One region of the Robertmurraya beringensis genome, then DNA from elsewhere that is predicted to be linked to it. Evidence: riboswitches for the same ligand, from Rfam matches in the RefSeq annotation. Region 1 holds a riboswitch; each other region holds the start of a gene.

The links. A riboswitch is a leader RNA that binds a small molecule or an ion and turns the genes downstream of it on or off. The one in region 1 is predicted to bind cobalamin.
Region 2: it holds a riboswitch for cobalamin, as region 1 does, so the genes downstream of both, ACFFHF_RS08540 (anaerobic ribonucleoside triphosphate reductase) here and ACFFHF_RS09745 (ABC transporter substrate-binding protein) in region 1, are expected to answer to the same signal.
Region 3: it holds a riboswitch for cobalamin, as region 1 does, so the genes downstream of both, cobT (nicotinate-nucleotide--dimethylbenzimidazole phosphoribosyltransferase) here and ACFFHF_RS09745 (ABC transporter substrate-binding protein) in region 1, are expected to answer to the same signal.

The regions. Positions count from the first base shown of each region.
Region 1 is NZ_JBHLUU010000027.1:112,857-120,756, reverse strand. Features, by position in the region: gene ACFFHF_RS09765 (nitroreductase family protein) at 1-472, shown strand, start outside; gene ACFFHF_RS09760 (cob(I)yrinic acid a,c-diamide adenosyltransferase) at 485-1,024, shown strand; gene ACFFHF_RS09755 (methyltransferase domain-containing protein) at 1,119-1,958, shown strand; gene ACFFHF_RS09750 (CbiX/SirB N-terminal domain-containing protein) at 2,061-3,260, shown strand; cobalamin riboswitch at 3,347-3,544, shown strand; gene ACFFHF_RS09745 (ABC transporter substrate-binding protein) at 3,727-5,268, shown strand; gene nikB (nickel ABC transporter permease) at 5,277-6,206, shown strand; gene ACFFHF_RS09735 (ABC transporter permease) at 6,220-7,035, shown strand; gene ACFFHF_RS09730 (ATP-binding cassette domain-containing protein) at 7,040-7,744, shown strand; gene ACFFHF_RS09725 (ABC transporter ATP-binding protein) at 7,741-7,900, shown strand, end outside.
Region 2 is NZ_JBHLUU010000025.1:29,124-37,023, reverse strand. Features, by position in the region: gene ACFFHF_RS08555 (helix-turn-helix domain-containing protein) at 16-555, opposite strand; gene ACFFHF_RS08550 (alpha/beta hydrolase) at 751-1,395, shown strand; gene ACFFHF_RS08545 (DoxX family protein) at 1,470-1,898, shown strand; cobalamin riboswitch at 2,225-2,403, shown strand; gene ACFFHF_RS08540 (anaerobic ribonucleoside triphosphate reductase) at 2,642-4,876, shown strand; gene nrdG (anaerobic ribonucleoside-triphosphate reductase activating protein) at 4,895-5,392, shown strand; gene metE (5-methyltetrahydropteroyltriglutamate--homocysteine S-methyltransferase) at 5,927-7,900, opposite strand, start outside.
Region 3 is NZ_JBHLUU010000079.1:825-5,993, reverse strand. Features, by position in the region: gene ACFFHF_RS12220 (CBO0543 family protein) at 22-411, opposite strand; gene cobT (nicotinate-nucleotide--dimethylbenzimidazole phosphoribosyltransferase) at 1,346-3,133, opposite strand; cobalamin riboswitch at 3,221-3,388, opposite strand; gene ACFFHF_RS12210 (cation:proton antiporter domain-containing protein) at 3,584-3,802, shown strand; gene ACFFHF_RS12205 (SMODS domain-containing nucleotidyltransferase) at 4,491-4,724, shown strand; gene ACFFHF_RS12200 (response regulator) at 4,843-5,169, opposite strand, start outside.

The DNA.
Region 1 (7,900 bases):
AGAAGCAGCAACGTTTGCACCAAATGACCGTATGCGTGAACCCTGGCATTTCTATGTATTACAGGGCGACAGCTTAAAACGTTATGAGCAGGTGGCGCTTGATTATTTACAAAGGCGTTTCCCAGCAAAACCACATTTAGTGGAAAGCTCAATGGAAGCCATCACAAAAACACCGCTTGTCATTGTGGTGACATCAGCCATTGTGGCTGGAGATGAAGGAGCAACCAAAGATAATACCTTTGCAGTCAGCAGTGCGATTATGTCGATGTGGTTAATAGCCGAACAGCTGGGTTTAGGCATGGTATGGCGTACACGCGGTGTCGGTTTAGTGCATGATACAGCATTACATGATTTTATTGGTGCAACGGATGAAGAGCAATTAGTAGGCACGTTATGCATTGGTTACCCTGCAGAAGAGATTACTTCCGTAAAAAAGCGTACACCATTTGCAGAAAAAACAACGTGGTTATAGGGAGGTTAGTACATGGCTCGACAGGGGATGTTGTTAGTTTACACAGGAGAAGGCAAAGGAAAAACAACTGCTTCACTTGGTGTAGTATTACGTGCAATTGGCCGCGGCATGAAGGTGAAATACTTTCAATTTATTAAATCACCTGAACGTACATATGGTGAACAAATTGCCCTGCGAAAACTCGGTATTGAAACCGTGCAATTAGGTGTCGGTTTTACATGGACGAAAACACCGGAGGAGCATCGCGAAGCACTGGCGAAAGCCTGGCAGACAGTAAAAGAAGAGCTAAATGATGTAACAACAGATGTTTTAGTGCTGGATGAGTTGAATAATGCGTTAGCCATCACACGTTTTCCAATCGATGATGTATTGCCGTTACATGAGGTGTTAGCGGCCATACAAAACCGTCCCAAAACGATGCACCTAATAATCACAGGCCGTTCTGCTCATCCATCTTTACTCGCTTTAGCTGATTTAGTGTCAACGATTGATGCTACAAAACATTATTATACTGATCATGATGTTAAAGCGATGAAGGGGCTTGAGTTTTAAGCATTGAGGACGCCATATTTAAATCACAAACAGGCACCCAATTCACCAGAGAAGGATTGTCCATTTAGGTTGTCGAGATTGAGGAGAAAGTTCAATGAAAAAAGGATCCCCTTTACGCTTTGATTTTGAAAAGCTGTGGAAAGAAGGCATGTTAAACTGGCATGGCAAGATGCCAGAACGAATGATTGATGATGAACTGGAAGAAGCATTTTGGGCTCAGTCCATGAGGAAAAAAACATACAAGCAAACAGATAACTATGCAAAAAAAATTTACGAAGTAATGAAACAGCATATCCCGCAGAATGCATCTTGTATTGAAATGGGGCCGGGCTGGGGCAATTATACCTTTCAACTCCGTCAAAACGTCAAAAGATTAACGTTAGTGGATGGTTCTGAAAGTGTGCTTGATTATTTAAAACAATACTTTGAAAACGATGCAAATGTTCGGTTCGTTCATAGTAAATGGGAAAAAGCGCAAATTGAGCAACATGATGTTGTTATTGGGGTGAACTGCTTTTATCGTATGTATGAAATGAATGCGGCGTTGAAAAAAATGAACCGGCTTGCCAAAAAGCGAGCCATCATTGGCTTAACAACAGGACCTATTCAGCCGCATTACGTTATTTTAGATGAGCAGTTTGGCTATTACATTAAATATCCTCGCCGTGATTATATTACCATCGTCAATATGCTGTATCAGTTAGGGATTTTTGCAAATTGTGAAATGCTCAAGCTGGAGCGTGAGTATCGTTATGATACGTTGCAGCAATTATATGAAGCACAAAGCAAAAAAATCTTATCACCCCAGTTTGATATGGCACATGTGAAAGCATCACTCGAAGGTTTTATTGCTATGGAGAATGGCCAGTATGTATACCGTCACACATTCTATGCTGCGATCATTAGTTGGGAGCCTGTGAAGTTACATGACTAAGTTTCGTTTTAACCTCTAATATACGTGCTTTAATCGGAGGCTCTGTTGATATAACAAAGAGATATAGAGGGTCCAAGATGATGGAGAGAGGGAGGTAACTTTATGACGACATGGGATTTAACACAAATGCAGCGTCACTTACTTATTTGCAATGGGGCAACCTGTATGGCAGCAGGAGCTGAAGAGGTCACGCAGCAAATTCGTGATGAAATCCGTAAAAACCGTTTGGATGAGCATATTCATACATCCCGTACACGATGTAACGGCCGCTGTAAAGATAAATGCGTAGTAATTGATTACCCAAAAGGGACATGGTATTCGGTTCAACATGAAGAAACCGCTCGTGATATTGTTCATGAGGCAGTTGAACAAGATGCTATCATTTATTCAATGGAGCACGGTGTGCGGAAGCGCAGCGAAGACCGCATAAAAGGAATTGAAAAATACAAGAAAGGTAATGGACCAATTAAAAAAGCTGTATTATTTGTTGGACATGGTAGCAGGCTGGAGGCAGGAAATATAGAGGTTCGCGAATTTATCGGGCAGATGAAAGAATACATTGATCCAGCCCTTTTAGTAGAAACATGCTTTTTAGAATTTGCAACACCAAATATTGAAGATGGGATTCAGATATGTGTTGAAAAAGGTGCGGATGAAATACATGTAATTCCCATCATTTTATTACATGCAGGACACTCAAAATTGCACATTCCTGCAGAAATTGAACATGCAAAAGAGCATTTCCCAGATGTTCAATTTACCTATGGCCAAACGATAGGTGTTCATGAGGAAGTTTTTGAAATTTTAAAAACAAGACTTACTGAAACAGGTTTTGATGTGGAGCAAAAGCATGAGGATACGGCCATTTTATTAATTGGACGAGGCGGCAGCGATCCATATGCTAATGGTGATTTTTATAAAATTAGCAGATTATTGTGGGAGAAATTAAATGTACCTATTGTTGAAAGTGCCTTTATGGGGGTAACGACGCCAACTGTGCAGGATGGGATGGAACGCTGCATTAAATTGGGCGCAAAAAAAATCATCATGCTGCCGTATTTTTTATTTACGGGCATTTTAATGAAAAGAATGAATAAAATGGCCGAACAGTTTAAAGAGTCTTATCCGCATGTATCAATAGATATAGCACAGTATTTTGGCTATCATCCAAAGTTAAGAACGGTACTGTTAGAACGTATGAACCAGGCCTTAAACGGTACATCGACTGGAATGCAAGATTTAGAAAATTTCCGTAAATATGCGGAAGAACATGGGTATGAACATCATCATCACCATAATTAGAGGATAGTCAACTGGTTTTGGAAGGGAATAGGTCAGTAAAAAGAAGAAGGTTTTCGGAATTGAAATTAAATTACTAAGTACATCTTAATAATGTTTTGGAAATAGGTGCTAGATATAACTTTATCCGCTTAAAAGGGAAGTCGGTTAAATGCCGACACGGACCCGCCACTGTAATGGGAATTTCACAATAGTGTGAAGAACATTCAAATATACCACTGGGGTACTCCTGGGAAGGTTTGAATGTTTCCTTAAGTCAGGAGACCTGCCTATTTTAACATCGCCGATTGACCTACGGGATTTTAGGGAGGTGGTTAGGATGCTGATAAAGGATCTTCTTATACATGCCAACATCAATGAGTTTGGATGTGGTGAGATTCCTATTCCCCTCTATCATGAAAAGCATTTCTGACCGCTTTCGTTATTACGGTTGGAAGTGCTTTTTTTATTTAATAATGGAGGTATTTTTATGGGTAAATATGGTAAGGGGAAAATGGTGTATTTTTTTGTTTGTTTCCTAATCGTGTTCTCTGGATGTAGCCAGGAAAAAACTATTGGAATTGGAGATTCCCCTAAAAAAGATAAAAAAATGACTCTGGCATTCCCTTGGAGTCCACAAAGTCTTGACCCCCATGGTAGTGATAGTTGGGAGGTTATGCGTACAGGAACAGGAGAAACATTGGTAAAGTTGGATGAAGATTTACAAGTTAATCCGTGGTTAGCGAAAGAATGGACGCAAGAAGATGCTACTACATGGAGATTTAAGCTTGAGGAGAATGTTAGTTTTCACAACGGAAAAGCGATGGATGCGTCAAGTGTAAAGAATTCCTTACTGCGCTCGATAGAGAAGGATCCAAAAGTAAAAGACCTTTTGAACATTGAAACCATAGAGGTTGTATCCGCACATGAGTTAATAATTGTCACTGTACAAGCGAACGCAGCATTAATTCCTCATTTAGCAGATCCATCTACAATGATCGCGGATGTAAGCACTATAGATGATGAGAATCGTTATCCTGCTCTTACAGGAGCCTTTTCGTTTAAACAATTTAAAAAAGATGAATCCCTTGTTGTGGAAAGATTTGAAGATTATTGGGGAGAACAAGCGCTATTGTCTGAAGTAATCATTAAGTATATTCCAGAAGGAACTACGAGATTAATGTCACTTCAATCAGGTGATGTGGATGGTGCGACAGATATTCCGATTGATAACATGGCAGTATTAGAAAAGGATGAAAAATTTGAAGTATACGTCACTCCATCATTACGAACTCATATGTTGATGTTTAATATGAATTCCCCATTTTTTAAGGAATTAGCTCTTAGAAAAGTGGTTGATTTGAATACTCCACGTGAAGAGATTGTTCAATCTATTATGCTAAATGCAGGTACAGAAGCAAAAAGTCCCTTTCCGGAAGTATTCTCATTTGGGAATGTTGCGAAACTAGAACCATCGTTATCTAGTAGTGAGTTACTAAAAAAAGCAGGTTGGAAGAAAAATGAAGAAGGTATTTGGGAAAGGCAAGGGACTATATTTGATGTTACACTTTTTACCTTTCCACAACGTCCGGAGTTAACCGTTATGGCGGAGGTAATTCAAAGTGAATTATTGAAACAAGGAATAAAAGTAAGTATACGTCAAGTAGAAAATATTGATGAAGCGTTAATGAATGAAGATTGGGATTTATCCATGTATAGCATGCTAACTGCGCATACTGGAGATCCGCAATACTTTTTAAGTATGTTCTATCAATCAAGTAGTGAATCTAATATTAGTAACTATGAATCTCCAATCGTTGATCAGAAAATCAATGAATTAAATGAAACTACTGACCGAGCGAAGCGTGATCAGGTAGCGATTGAAATTCAAGATTTGATTATTAATGACGTGCCACAATCATTTATTGTTCATCCCAAGACCGTATTTAGTGCTAAAAAAGGGGTGGAAGGGTTTACTCCACATCCTATTGAGTATTACTATATTCACTCCCAGCTTGATATAAGTAAGTAGGGAAGCATATGATTCGTTATGGGTTAGCCCGTTTATTGCATTTGTTTTTCGTGATTTTTTTCGTATCTACTTTCACTTTTCTATTATTAAGGTTAGCACCAGGTGATCCAGCATATATCCTATTAACCAAGCATAATGTGCCAGCATCTGAAGAAGCATTGATAGCCTTAAGAGAAGAATTAGGTTTGACAGAGAGCTTATGGAGTCAATATATTCATTGGTTAAAAGACGCTTTTTTATGGGATTGGGGGACATCCTATGTTTCCAAAGAACCCGTTGTAAAGGAATTAGTATATAGGCTACCCGCGACGTTGGAATTGGCATTCGCTGGATTACTTGTTATGTTTTTAGTGACGATTATTTTGGGGATTTCTACGGCTATTTATTCTAATAACTGCTTGGATTTAGTGGGAAGAATGCTGGCCATTGTCGGTTCTTCCGTTCCTACTTTTTGGTTGGGATTTCTATTTATTTATTTTTTCTCTGTTCAATTTGGTTGGTTTCCTTCTATGGGTCGTGGAACATTACAACACCTTGTGCTACCTGCTATAACCCTGGGATTGGGTTTGGGAGTGGTGTATGCTCGTATCCTTCGAACAAATATGCTCGAGCTGAACAATCAACCTTTTGTTAAGGCTGCAAAAATGAGAGGTATTTCAAGAACAAGAATCTTTATTTTTCATATTTTTAAACACGCTTTTCTACCAGTGCTAACCATGCTTGGGACTAGTTTAGCATTTATGCTAGCTGGAAGTGTAATTGTAGAAACTATTTTTTCTTGGCCTGGGTTAGGAAAGTATATAATCGATGCCATTAATATGCGAGATTATCCAGTCATTCAAGGATATGTAGTGTTTACTTCATGTCTATTTGTCACTGTCCATATAATTGTAGATTTTATATATGTCGTATTAGATCCAAGATTAACCGTACGTTAGGGGAGGGATGTCCATGAAGGTCAGAGATATATTTAAGTGTAAGAAAATGGTTGGTGTATCTCTTCTTATCTTTATTTTTGTAATTGGCTTATTAGCACCAGGGGTATCTCCTCATGACCCTCTGGAAGTAAATCTCTCTAAACGCCTATTATCGCCAAATTTCGAATATCCCTTTGGAACGGATCATTTAGGACGTTGTATCTTATCACGAATTATTTATGGGATAAGAGTAAGTGTTGTGTATTCTGTGATCATTATGCTTTTAACCTTTGTTATTAGCCTTCCTATTGCTTTATTTATAGGATATTTTCGTGGGAGGTTAGACTATTTGATCATGCGTTTCATCGATGTCACCCTTGCCATTCCAGATATTATCCTGGCAATAACGATTGTTGGCGTATTAGGTCCCAGTCTTTTCAATATGGTAATGGCTATTTTAATCGTTCGATGGACTAATTATGTTCGGTTCATTCGTAGTTTAGTAATAAAAACATGCGAAGAAGATTATATTTTCTCTGCTCGAATGTCAGGGAATTCACATTTTCGTATCATGAGGTATTATATATTTCCTGTTATTCTCCAAAATCTAGTGGTGTTTGGAACGTTGGATATGGGGAAAATTGTCCTTTTAATAGCAGCACTTTCTTTTTTAGGCCTAGGAACCCAACCTCCGACTCCAGAATGGGGAAGTATGCTACATGATGCCACTTTGTATTTTCAGATTGCGCCATTTGTCATGATTTTTCCGGGACTGGCCCTCTTCCTGTTTATGTTAGCCTGTCAATTAATAGGTGATCAGTATAGTAAACACAGTGTGAAAGAGGTGTAGGAAATTGATTTCAAACAGGCCTCTTTTACGTGTAAAAGATTTAGAAATTTCTTATTATCATAAACCTATCGTTCAAAATATATCTTTTGAATTATTTGCTGGAGAAATGGTCGCTATTACAGGACCAAGTGGATGTGGAAAGAGTGTAACAGCGCATGCAATGGTAGGCATGTTAGGAGATCGGTGGAAGGTGACCAAAGGCCAAATGATTTATAATGACCAGATCATTAACTTTCTTGACGAGAAGGAATGGCAAAGGTTTAGGCGTAAGGAAATTTCCTTACTGATTCAAGAATCTTTAAATGGTTTAAATCCCATTAGAACGATAAAAAAACAAATGGTGGAAACATTAAGACTTAGACAAAAGTGGAAGAGTAAGGAGTTAGAAGAGTACCTACATTCTCTTTTAAATCAGGTTGGTTTTTCTCATCCAAACCTAATATTATCGTCATATCCATTTGAACTTAGTGGGGGAATGCGCCAACGGATTTTATTAGCTATGATGGTCAGCATGAAACCTAAGATATTAATCGCAGATGAACCAACCACTGCACTTGATGCCATAAATAGAGAAAAGGTTTTGACACTATTAAAGAAATTACAGAAGGACTATCAGCTAACCATTTTATTAATCTCTCATGATCAACAAAGTATAAATAAATATGCAAATCGTATTATTCAGATGAATGCTGGAGGAGTGACAAGTTGATCCTATTAGAACTGAAGAATGTGACAAAAGCGTTTCCAAGAAGAGCTAGAAACAAATCATTATTTGTGATAAAGGAATATATTAAGGCGGTTCATCAAATAAATTTTACAATAGCGAGCGGGGAAAGTATTGGTCTAGTAGGGGAAAGTGGAAGTG
Region 2 (7,900 bases), on a different contig from region 1:
CGTCCCTTTTAAAAATCATAATACATCTATCAATTCAGTTTCCGAATAGATAGAAATAAATACTACGGCTTTACTATCTCCAATGTTTTTAACGTAGTGGGGGACACTCGCATTCCAACTAAAGGAATCACCTTCTTCTACAATAAATGAATCCTCTCCTTGTTCAGCCAGTATTTTTCCTTCCAAAACTAAGTGACACTCTTCTCCCTCGTGTGAATGAGGTTCTCCAATGGAAGTTCCTGGGGGGAATTCAACGATCATCGTTCTCAGTCCGCCTTTGGATGCTAAGTGCTCAATTTTTAAATGATTAAAAGAAGAATTGGTTCTTTCCTCTTTCCGAACCACACGCATATGCTGCTTCTTTTCTAACAGTAAATAGGGTAGAGGGACATCTAAAAACGTTGCAATGGTACTTAATGTATTAATAGAAGGTGAAGTATTGTTGTTCTCTACATTGCTAATAAATCCTTTAGAAAGACCTGTTCCTTCACACATCTGAGAAATGGTGATTTTTTTTCTGTTTCTTATGGCTCGAATTTTGGCTCCAATATCCAGACGAATCATCTCCAATGTTTTCAATTATGAAACATAATTATATATTAGCAAATAAACTATTGACATACTATATCTTTGGTTGTTATCTTATAAACAACAAGTATTCATATTAAGAAACAATTTTTTTGTTCAGGTGTTTTCTAATAGAGAATTGTTTTCTATATGAGTAAATATTTTAAGGAGGGATGAGGTATATTGAATTCACCAATGATTTATGAACTTCGTAAACCATCTCAAATTGAGCCAAATAAAACCTATCCTGCTATTTTTGTGATGCATGGTATGGGAAGTAATGAACAAAATATGCTGCCGCTTGTTCAGGGACTAGAAGATACGTTTTACATTTTTAGCGTTCGTGGTCCTTTAGCTCAACCACCAGGTTTTGCATACTTTACCATTCAAGGCTTTGGTAAACCACATAGAGAAGCATTTGACCATGCAATCAGTGAGTTGACTACCTTCATTGATTATGCAACTGACAATTATCCAATCAACCCAGATAGCATATATTTACTTGGATTTAGTCAAGGAGCGATTTTGTCCATGACGCTTGGCTTAACATTGGGGAACCGAATCAAGGGGATTGTTGCCCTAAGCGGTTATATTCCTGGATTCGTTAAAGAAGAATACAACATGAAACCTGTTAATCAGCTTTCGTTGTTTATTTCTCACGGTAAATTTGACAACGTACTACCGTATGAATGGGGAGTAGACAGTCATGTGTTTTTCCAAGGGCTAGGGTCACAAGTTACTTTTCAATCCTATTCAGAAGGACATACAATTTCAGTAGAAAACCAACAAGACTTGATGAAATGGATTCTAGCTGATTTAAATAATTAACCAATTCTAATCAGAGTTTGGAGATTCAAAAAAGTAATCTCAAAACAAAATTAAACCACGGAGGAAAAAGAAAAATGGAAAACAAGTTTGAATTATGTTCTGTCATTTTACGAGTAGTATTAGGAATCATCTTTTTTATTCACGGATTCGTTAAATTCCAAGGTGGGATTGAAAATACGGTAGGATGGTTTAGCAGCATAGGGCTTCCAGGGTTTCTTGCTTACGGTGTGGCTTTAATAGAAGTTGTGGGAGGACTTGCCTTAGTACTTGGGTTATTTACAAGATGGGTTTCCGTTCTTTTTGCGGTACTTATGCTCGGAGCCATCTTAAAAGTGAAATTAGCGGCAGGTTTTTTAGGAAATGGTCAAATGGCTGGATATGAATTGGATTTAGCATTTTTAGTAATGGCCGTATCTCTTGCTCTAACAGGTTCTAATGCTTTTGCACTGGATCAACTTATTTTTAAAGGACAAAAGACGAAAAGTGCAACATCCCTAAATTAAATGATGTAAAAAATATCAGAGCATTACCTCAAATCAGGGGTAATGCTTTATTTTTTTGGCTAACAAAGTAAGGATGGTACTAGAGATATCTTTCGGTTACATTTCATGTATCGGATTCATTCCAACAATATCCGGGGTCATGGTTAAATGGTGAAGCAAATCGTTTATTTGATCTCTATGTGTATGCAACTCTTTTAACATATCATCAATAACCTTTGAGGGTACATGAATAAGAAGTCTAAATTTTACATTTTCGTGAACTTCCTATTTATAGATTTACTTTCCATTTCAAGGGTGGTACACTTGATTCTATTGAAAACAATATATGGTGTTCGTTTTATACAGGTACTACTATATGTAGTTTAATAGGGAAATTCGGTGTAATTCCGATGCTGTCCCCGCAACTGTGAAGCTGACGATGATTCAATGCCACTATGCAACTGCATGGGAAGGGAATCGGAGAATGAAGCAAAGCCAGGAGACCTGCCTATATAAAACAGATGAATCATTTCTTCGGGGATTGAGGAATGGAGACGTATCCATTTTTTTATTTCTGAACGTTTCCATTTTAGGCTATCTCTTTCAATGAGATAGCTTTTTTATTTGACGACAAAAAGAGGGGTTTTATGAAACTTTATGCTAAAACAATCTGACCTACTGGAGAATCTTCCTATTAAAAAGGTAATCAACCGCCATTCTTTTCTTACACATACTTTTTACGAAAGAACGTGATGATTTTGCAAATGATGAATACCTTACAAGAAGTAATCAAACGAGATAAATGTATTGTTCCGTTTTGCCCTGAAAAAATCATACAGGCTGTTGAAAAGGCTGAAAAAGCTACAGAACCAGGAATGACAACAAACCTAGCTCAAAAGGTATTGGATGCTTTACATACACAAATTCAACAAAGGCAAATTTCAGTAGATGAAATTCAAGACATTGTTGAAATGGAACTAGTGAAGAATGAAAGATTGGACGTAGCAACTGCCTATATTTTATACCATGAAGAAAGAACGAAAGCTAGAAATGGAAAATCATTTGAAACGATTGCATCAATTATTAGAGCGGAATCAAACGATATTACGAAGGAAAATGCCAATATGAGTGCGGAGACACCTTCGGGTATGATGATGAAGTTTGCAAGTGAAACAACAAAAGCTTATACGACAGCCGAATTGCTGAAACCGGAACATCATTTCTTGCATCGAACGGGAGCGATCCATATCCATGATCTGGATTATTATCCAACTCGAAGCTTAACTTGCTTACAACATCCGCTTGATCAACTGCTCAAGAATGGAATGGAGGTGAATCATGCTGCACTACGTCGTCCCAAGGGGATTCATGGGGCGGCAATAATGGCGTGTATTTCTCTCGAGACTGCTCAAAATGAAATGCACGGAGGACAAGCCATCCCAGCATTTGATTTCTATATGGCTCCATTTGTTAAAGTAACTTATGAAAAAGAATTAAAGAAGGCTTGTGAATTTACGGGAAGTGATTTTGACAAATTAAAGGCTGTACCTATTTCTGCTTATAAGGAAAATGATTTGGACGGTTTGACCGGAGCGGAAAGAGTCATTCAATATGCGTTAAATCGTACGATAAATACGGTGTATCAGGCGATGGAAGGGTTTATACATAACATGAACAGCATTCATTCGCGCGGCGGGAATCAAGTCGTTTTCTCTTCTATTAATTATGGGACAGATACCTCTCCAGAGGGACGATGTGTGATGGAGCAGCTACTCCTTTCAACAGAACGTGGTGTTGGTTATGGGCAAACAGCTATTTTTCCCATTCAAATTTTTAAAGTGAAAGACGGTGTCAATTTGAAAGAGGGCGATTCTAATTATGATTTATTCCGATTAGCCTGTCGCGTAACGGCAAAACGTTTCTTTCCAAACTTTATCAATTTAGATGCGTCTTTTAATCAGCATGAAAAATGGAGTGCCGGAGATCCAACACGTTATCTGTATGAAACAGCTACCATGGGTTGTCGTACTCGTGTATTTGAAAATATTCATGGAGAAAAAACTTCCGTTGGTCGGGGTAATGCTTCCTTTACTTCTATTAATCTAGTGCGAATCGCATTAGAGACATGGGAAGAAGTTAAAAAAGAAGGAATTTCTGAAGGTGAGAAATGGAGCCGTTTTTATGAGAAACTTGAGTACTTAATAGAAGAAGTGGGTGAACAATTAAAAACCCGCTTTGATTTTCAAAAACAAGCTTTAGTGAAACAGTTCCCAACGGTCATAAAATATTTATGGCGGGGTGGAAGTGAATTAAAACCAGAAGACACTATTGAAAAAGTAATCAATCAATCTACTTTAGCGATTGGATTTATTGGATTAGCGGAATGTTTACTCGTTTTAGAGGGGAAACATCACGGAGAATCAGCTGAAGCACAAACAAAAGGGTTGGAAATCGTCACTTTTATGCGAGATAAATGTACGGAACTTAAAGAACGATTTCAACTTAACTATAGCTTACTTGCTACACCCGCCGAGTCGTTGTGCAAAAAATTCCCAAAACATGATCGAGAACGTTTTGGTGAAGTAGAAGGAATCAATACTCGAGAATACTATACCAATTCAAACCATGTCCCAGTATGGCATCACTTGTCGGCGGTTAAGAAAATGACCATTGAAGCACCTTACCATGCCTTAACGTTAGGTGGACATATTGCGTATATTGAATTAGATGGAAAAGCATTAGAAAACTGGCAGGCGATCGAAAAAATGGTGCTCATGGCCCATCAATTAGATATCGGCTATTTCAGCTTAAATCATACGATCTGTCGATGCATAGATTGTGGACACGAAACAAGCGATGCCGATGCAACCATATGTGAATACTGTCATGGCGATCGGTTGGATGTTATCCAACGTATTACTGGATACCTGGTTGGTACAACAGGCAAGTGGAATGATGGTAAAAAAGCGGAATTACTAGATCGAGTGATTCATTCATAAAAGGCAGGGGGGACGAAATTGAAAATCGGAGGTTTCTATTCTGATTCTATCTCGAATGGTGTAGGGTGGAGAGCGGTTCTCTTTGTATCAGGGTGCCCGCATCATTGCCTTGGATGTCATAATCAAGAATCCTGGGATAAAGACTATGGTGAACCTTATGTGGAAGATGATATTTACAACCAAATGATGGAGAATCCTTTTTTAGATGGATTAACCTTATCCGGTGGAGAACCTTTTCTTTATTGCCAAGAGCTATTTTCATTAGTGAAACGTGTAAAAGCAAGGGGATTAAATATTTGGTCGTATACAGGCTTTACATTTGAAGAACTTTTACGTTGGTCTGAAAGGAATGCGGATGTACAGCAATTTCTACGGGAAGTAGACGTATTAGTGGACGGAAAGTTTTTAATCGAGAAAATGGTACCGCAGAAACGTTTTCGCGGAAGCGGTAATCAGCGGATTATTGATGTACAGGCTTCCTTGAAGAAACAAGAGATTGTATTATATATGGCTTAAGGGAAAGAGCCTGTTTTTATTACTAGTATGTTTCCATTCAGGTGCTTTCTTATTAAAAGACACAAGAATTGACGTATGCGCTTAACTGTTGGGGAATCAGGTAAAGAACCCGAGCGGAAAAATAGACGGAGAAATTCCACTTAATTAGTAACTTTTACTTAAAAAGGCTGAAATAGACGGAGAGATTCCGCCTAATGGTTCGAAAAAATAGAAAATGGGGGATTTTTCTTTGCATAGGCGGAAAACTTCGCCTTAATTAACCCGAAACGAGCTCGATTCTGCATCTAACGGAAAAATCTCCGCTTATTTGGCTTTTGCTGGTTACTCGAGAACTCATAAATCCAAGAGAACCTCATTTTTGTCCGAGGCGGTGAACGGTATCACAAATAAGTGAGGTTTTATAAAAGGCTGATTTTGTAAAGTTTGTTGGTTGAAAAAATCCCAAATGCCGTCTCTTCTTTCTATATAGGAAAAGAGCCTATTCTGAACAATCATTCTTCAAAATAGGCTCTTTCTTTTTATACCATATCTAAATTATGATCCTTTTATCACGAGCAATCTTTCTCTCGTTTGTTTGGCTGCTTCTACCATTACCTTCAGTGAAGCAATGGTCTCATCCATCCCTCTTGTTTTTAACCCGCAGTCAGGATTGATCCAGAACAGCTTTGGGTTAAGGACTTGAAGGGCACGATCAATGTTTCTTGTCAGTTCTTCAAGCTTTGGTACACGTGGACTATGAATATCATAGACACCGAGACCGATGCCTTTGTCATACGTATGTTCTTCGAAGGCGTGAATCAATTCACCATGACTTCTAGATGTTTCGATTGAAATAACATCCGCATCAAGCGCTGTAATGGCATCGATGATATTTTTGAAATCTGAATAACACATATGTGTGTGAATTTGTGTTTCATTTTGTACGGATGTTGTGGCAAGTTTAAAAGCATAAACCGCAGCATCTAAGTAACTTTCCTTTTTCTCCTGTTTTAGTGGTAGCCCCTCACGAATGGCTGGTTCATCCACTTGAATCATACGGATTCCATTTTCCTCAAGAACTTCCACTTCTTTTCGAAGCGCCAGGGCAATTTGATTAGCAACCTCATAGCGTGAAATATCATCTCGTACAAACGACCAGTTTAAAATGGTAATAGGACCTGTCAACATTCCTTTTACAGGCTTGGTTGTTAACGACTGGGCATATACCGTTTCTTTGACAGTCATCGGTTCTTGAAAGGATACATCCCCATAAATAAGAGGTGGCTTGACACAACGGGAACCATATGACTGGACCCAGCCGAATTTGGTAAATTGAAAACCGGCCAATTTTTCACCAAAATATTCAACCATATCTGTCCGTTCAAATTCGCCATGCACGAACACATCTAGACCCAGTTCTTCCTGAATGTCAATCCATTTTTTCATTTCCGCTTTTATATATTCTTGATAATCCGCATCAGTTAACTCGCCTTTACGCCATTTTAAACGCTGTTTCCTCACTTCTTGTGTTTGTGGGAAGCTTCCAATTGTGGTCGTTGGAAGAAGGGGCAATTGAAAAGTCTCATCTTGAATCTGTAGACGAACCTCAGATGTTGTCTCCCGTTCAGCTCTAAACGTACGCAAGTTTTGAATGTCTTCTTGAACTTGTGTGTTGTTACGAGAGGCTGAATGATTTAGTGCTTGAATCGCTTTTTTACTTGCTGAAATTTCTTTCTGTATGGTTTCTTTCCCACCTTGTAAGCCTTTGGTCAGTAGAACAATCTCCTGTAATTTTTCATCAGCAAACGATAGTGCCTCTTTTAACACTTCCTCGAGTGTTTCTTCGCTCTTAACAGTTACAGGTACATGTAACAAGCTGGATGAGGGTTGTAGGATCAGCCGCTCTTTGGTCACAACATCCACAATCTCTGAAAGAAGGGAGATCTTATCCTCAAGATTTGCACGCCATATGTTACGACCATCAATGATTCCGGCAGCTAACACTTTATCTTGTGGGAAGCCAAACTTTTTCAAAGCAGAAAGGTTTTGATTGTTATCATGTACAAAGTCAAGTCCAATTCCTTGAACAGGGAGGGAAGTGACCTCTTCATAATGGTCAATGCTCTCAAAATAAGTTTGTAAAATGACATTTATATGTGGAACTGCTTCATTCAACTGTTTATAGACATCTTGAAATATAGAAATTTCTTCTTCTGAAATCGTTGTAGCTAGAATCGGCTCATCGATTTGTACCCATTCGACACCTTCTGTTTGTAATTCACTTAAAATAGTAGCGTAAAGCGGGACAAATTGATCAACTACTGTTTTTAGGTCATTGTCTTTATAGCCCTTTGATAGTTTTACAAAGGTAATGGGTCCTAAAATCACTGGTTTTCCGAGAATATCAAGTTTTTGTTTCGCCTCTTTATAAAATTGAAGGGGACGGTTCTCCACTAGAGTAGGGACTGCCTCGTCTAGTTCTGGAACAATATAGTGATAGTTTGTGTTAAACCATTTAGTCATTTCAGA
Region 3 (5,169 bases), on a different contig from region 1:
TATATTCAGCATTGGGGGACTTTAGTTGAACAAAAAGGGATGGATGAATACAGTTATGAAGCTCCAATACCATTTCCATTTTTTATAGTGAATCAATTTTGTGTACTTTAGAGCGATTACTTCAAAAAATATTATTAGAGAAGTATGCAACAAATAATATAATGCCTTGATATAAGTATTTTTGTTTTCAGGATAAAGAATGTTGAACAATACATTCCATGCAGGAAAAATAAAATATTCAAAAGTAAAATTGCTTTTTATTGTTTTTTTGAAGAAGGTTCTGATGGGATATTTTATATTACCTTTTTCAACAACAAGTGCCCCCATTAACCAGGTGACTACCTGTGTAAACAGGAAAACTACATGTGCTTCACGTATTTTTTTCTTCGGTACAAATTTGATTAACAACATAAACATTATTATCCAAGAAGATATTTCAATGATTTTTTCTTTCTTAAATGTCATCCCTTTTAGGGAAGTTTTTCCTATAAAAATTATTGCTATTCTAAAACAAAGAAAAATGAGACTTTGATGAACAATTCGAAAATGCTGAGCACTATTAAGCTAAAGAAGCAGTTTAGAACAAGGATGCTTTTCTAATAAGAAATCGAAGGGGATGACTATGGAAAATTGGTTAACTGATATTATTAGTGAGTTTAGGTATGTAAGATGACCGTTATTCAAACTTGATAGATCTACATGAAACTCTTCACAGGCTCGTACATCTGAAAGATATTAATAAAATTAATTCTATTCTTGATGATTTACAACTGAACAGCAAACAAAAGGGAAAAGTAAATGAACTCAGAAGTTTATGTAAAAAACTATACGATTTGATTGAGATTAAACTAATTTCACTTGAGTACATAGAATTGAATGAATTGGATTAGTTGGAACGCCGTATACGGTGAAAGTCGCACGTACGGTGTGAACAGGGGGAAAAGGGAACGATAATCTCAAACCCTTACCTATCTGTTTCTTAAAGACAATAAAACCAAACAGAACTTCCGGTTTTATGAAAGTTCTGTTTATTATATTTATATCAACATTAAACATTAACAGAGCATAGTGTTCTTCAGTCCGTTCTATGAATTTAAATGGGGTAATTTCTAGAACTGCTGCTATTTTAAAAAGAGTATACATTTATATAAATTTGATTGATTTTCAATAAGACAGTTTTCCGTAATCGGGACATTTAATGAAATAACTTTATTATTCATTATGGTTAGTAAGAACAATATGGGAAAACATATGTTAATAAAAGATTTAGAAACGGTTCTTCTAATGAAGAAGGACTCGTTTCGTTTATAACTCTATCAAATCCAGCTAAATAATGGTCACTTAACTATTTAGTTTTATTGCTTCCCCAATTGTCAGTATAAATTAAATTGTCTATTGGTATTCGTTTTCCCCATCCGACTGTCTCTAATACAGGTTGTTCTTGAAACTGATGTGTATACCCAACTGACATCAAACCGATAGGCTCGATATGTGGCGGAATATTAAGTATTTTTCGTATGTCTTGTTTCTTATAAAAGGAAACCCATCCAACTCCAAGCCCTTCAGCCCGAGCAGCTAACCATAAGTTCTGCATAGCACATACTACCGAATAGGCATCTGTTTCTGGTATCGTATTGCGCCCCAGTACATGATCCCCGTTCCTTGTCGGGTCACACGTAAAACAAATCGTAACAGGTGCCTCAAGAATACCTTCAAGTTTTAGCTTAGGATACAACAAAGACCGATCATCTTCAAAATATTTTCCTGCTACTTGTATTTCTTTAGAAACAACGTCATGTAATTGCTGTTTAATTTCGTCTGAGCGAACCGCAATGAAATTCCACGGTTGCATAAAGCCAACTGAGGGTGCATGGTGTGCTGCTTTTAAGATTCTGTACAGTTTTTCCTCCTCAATTGGTTGCTTTATAAATGAACGAATATCCCTTCGGCTATAAATTGCATTATAGACACCTTGTTTTTGTTGCACATCAAACTCATGAAGAGTTGCTATTTGCAATGTAGGTTCTGTAGGTAATATTTCAGATGTCTTCGCTACTTCTGCTGTACCTTTTACCGAACCATCAGTTGAACCAGAAACGCCTGCTTGCTCGAATGTAGACATTTCATTTGCAATTTTAATAGCTGATCTCACAATGGGAAGTGCAATTGCCGTCCCACTTCCTTCTCCAACACGAAGGTTTAGATTAACAAGTGGCTGTAATCCTAAAAGTTTATTTACAAAGATATGACCCGGTTCCACTGATTGATGTGATGCAATAAGATAATGCACACATGCGGGAGTCATACGAACCGCTGTCAACGCAGCCACAGCTGTGATGAAGCCATCTATTAAAACAGGGACTCGTGCTGCTGCAGCACCCAACACAATCCCAGCAAGTCCTGCTATTTCTAATCCCCCGACTTTTGCCAAAACGTCAATCGGATCAGCTGGATTGGGTTGATTTATTTCAATTGATCTTTTAATAACGTTGGCTTTTTTTACTTTTTCATCTGTATTTATTCCTGTTCCAAACCCAACGACTTGATCAACAGATAACTGCCCGAGTACGGCGACCATCGCACTACTTGCTGTGGTATTTCCGATTCCCATTTCTCCAAGTGCTAAAAGTCTCGCACCTTTCTGTATAGCTGACTGTGCTACCTCAATTCCTACTTCTATCGCCGAAACTGCTTCTGTCCTTTCCATAGCTGGTCCTTGCACCATGTTATTTGTTCCAAAGCGTATTTTTCTGTTGATTAAACCTGGAAGTTGCAACTCTCCATTAATCCCTATATCAACAACCTGAACTGAGGCATTTGAAGCTCGGGATAAAACATTGATCGCTGCTCCACCTGTAATAAAATTTCTAACCATTTGCTGAGTAACTTCTGATGGATAAGCTGAAACTCCTTCTACAGTTACACCATGGTCTGACGCCATTAACACTACCATTGCTGGGTCAATATTAGGTTGTGCATTTCCAGTTATACCTGCTATTTTAATCGCTAGTGATTCTAACAAGCCTAAACTTCCGAATGGTTTAGTTAGTGAGTTTAAATGTTGTTCCATTTGTTCCTGAGCTTTTGTGTTCAAACCATCAATTAAACTAATTGTTTCCTTTAATTTTTTCATAATTAACTTACTTCCTCCTTTAATGGTAATTCCCGACCATACAAAAAAAACCCAGCTTAAATAAGCTGAGGTCTTGCCATAACCACATTGTAGAACTTCTCTTAGGCAGGTCTCCTGACTCCGATTCATCACATGCTGCGCCTTCCCAGTTTCCCAGTGGCATTGCAGCAGCTCCTCGACTACAGTGGCGGGCTCCGCGTTGTTTTAAACTTCCCTATTCTCCTATACTTAGGCACCTAATGAAGACATTCTATAAAACTACGTATTAGTAAACCATAGAATAGTTAAAATGACAATCTTTTCATGAATCGTATTTTTATCGCAAAAAAATATAGTTATTTTTCCTAGAACTTGTGGAGAAGATTGGAGGTACACAAAGTGGTTACATGGTAGCACTTTGCCTTTAATAAGATTGTAGCGGAAATTGAATGACAGATAATAAATTTGTTAATGTTCGTAGTGAATTATGAAATTGATTATTCAATTAAAAAACCTTATTTTATTAAAAACGCGGTCCTCACGAAATTGTTAGGTGGTGCATTAGGAGCGAAGTTCACAGGCTTTTCTTCACCCACATCGTTTATTATAGGGGCTGGGATGGTATCAAGAGGAGAAGTTGCTATAATTATTGCAGCAACTGGACTACAAGAAGCTCTGTTACAACCATAATACTTCACTTCAATTATTATTGTAATAATATTTACGACTTTAGTTGCACCTCCAAACCTCCAATGTTAAAGTATTTAATACAAGGGGAATAAAAAAGGAATATATTTGTTCAGGTCACTTAATAGTTGTCACTGGCAACTGAATTAAAAAGGAGGGCATTCCTGTAATAAAGCTAAGTTTGTGAAGATATGCACTTATACTATAGTCCTTTAGTTGAAGAAGGTAATAAAATTGGACCACACATATTTAGATATGTGTGGTCCTTTTAGTGTCAACTATTTCACTTTCCTAACCTAAATATAATCATGTTCTATAAATATATGTACGATCGAGATGTTACTGGACTAGTAGCTGAGTAAACAAATCGGATATTTTTACAGCGTTACACAAAAGTGAATCAAAATCGGCAAAAATAGGTGCTTAAAGAGGAATTTAGGGATATGTCAAAATAGGAGTGGATGTTAACTGAAGGAATTTATTAGAGGTTTTATAACGAAATCACTTAAGGATGCCTTTGTATTAGTGTTTTGGGATAAAGTCAAAGTGTAGAAATTGAAGAGTTTTATGTCAGGATAAGGAGAGAAGGGTGATTCTCTTCTTTTTTTGAATAGAGGTTCTCGTGTATTTTTATATTCTTGGAAAAAATTATATAATAAAGTTAGCGAATATTGTCATGAGGAGGCAAATTATGTCGGTTAATCCTGTTAATAATCATTTAAAATCTTTAGCTAGTAAACTGGTTTTATCAGAGAAAGAAAAGGCAAGTATTTCAACATCAATAATCACCTTATCAAGAAGGTTAAATCTATATTTTGAAGGTGGGGAACTACATACTCATTTTCAAATCGGATCTTATATAAGAGGTGCTTTCGACATAATTCGACCTCCTTTTAGGAAGTATTTCCAAAAAGAGAAAAAATAAAAACAAGTGAGTTTTTAATGAACTTTGAAAAGATCTCTATTTTGATTTGCACTAAAGACATATATACTGTGCAACTAGTTTAATCCAACAAAAAAGCATCCCTCTTAAGGAATTGAACTTAAACTAATTTCTTAAGAGTTGGTACTAACTCATTAAAATAGGGTTTAACTACAAAATCTTTTGCTCCTTGGCCCAGTGCCTCGATGTTTATTCTTTGTTGTCCCATAGCAGAACAAATGACTACCTTAGCATTTGAGTCCATATTTTTAATATTCTCTAATGCGTTCATGCCATTTTTACAGGGCATATTTAGGTCCATTATCACTAGATCAGGGTAAACATCTCTATAGAGAGACACAGCTTCGCAACCATCTGAAGCTTCAGCAATTACTTTAAAATCACTATCTTTAAGATGTTTTTTGAGGAGGTCTCTCATAAATCGAGA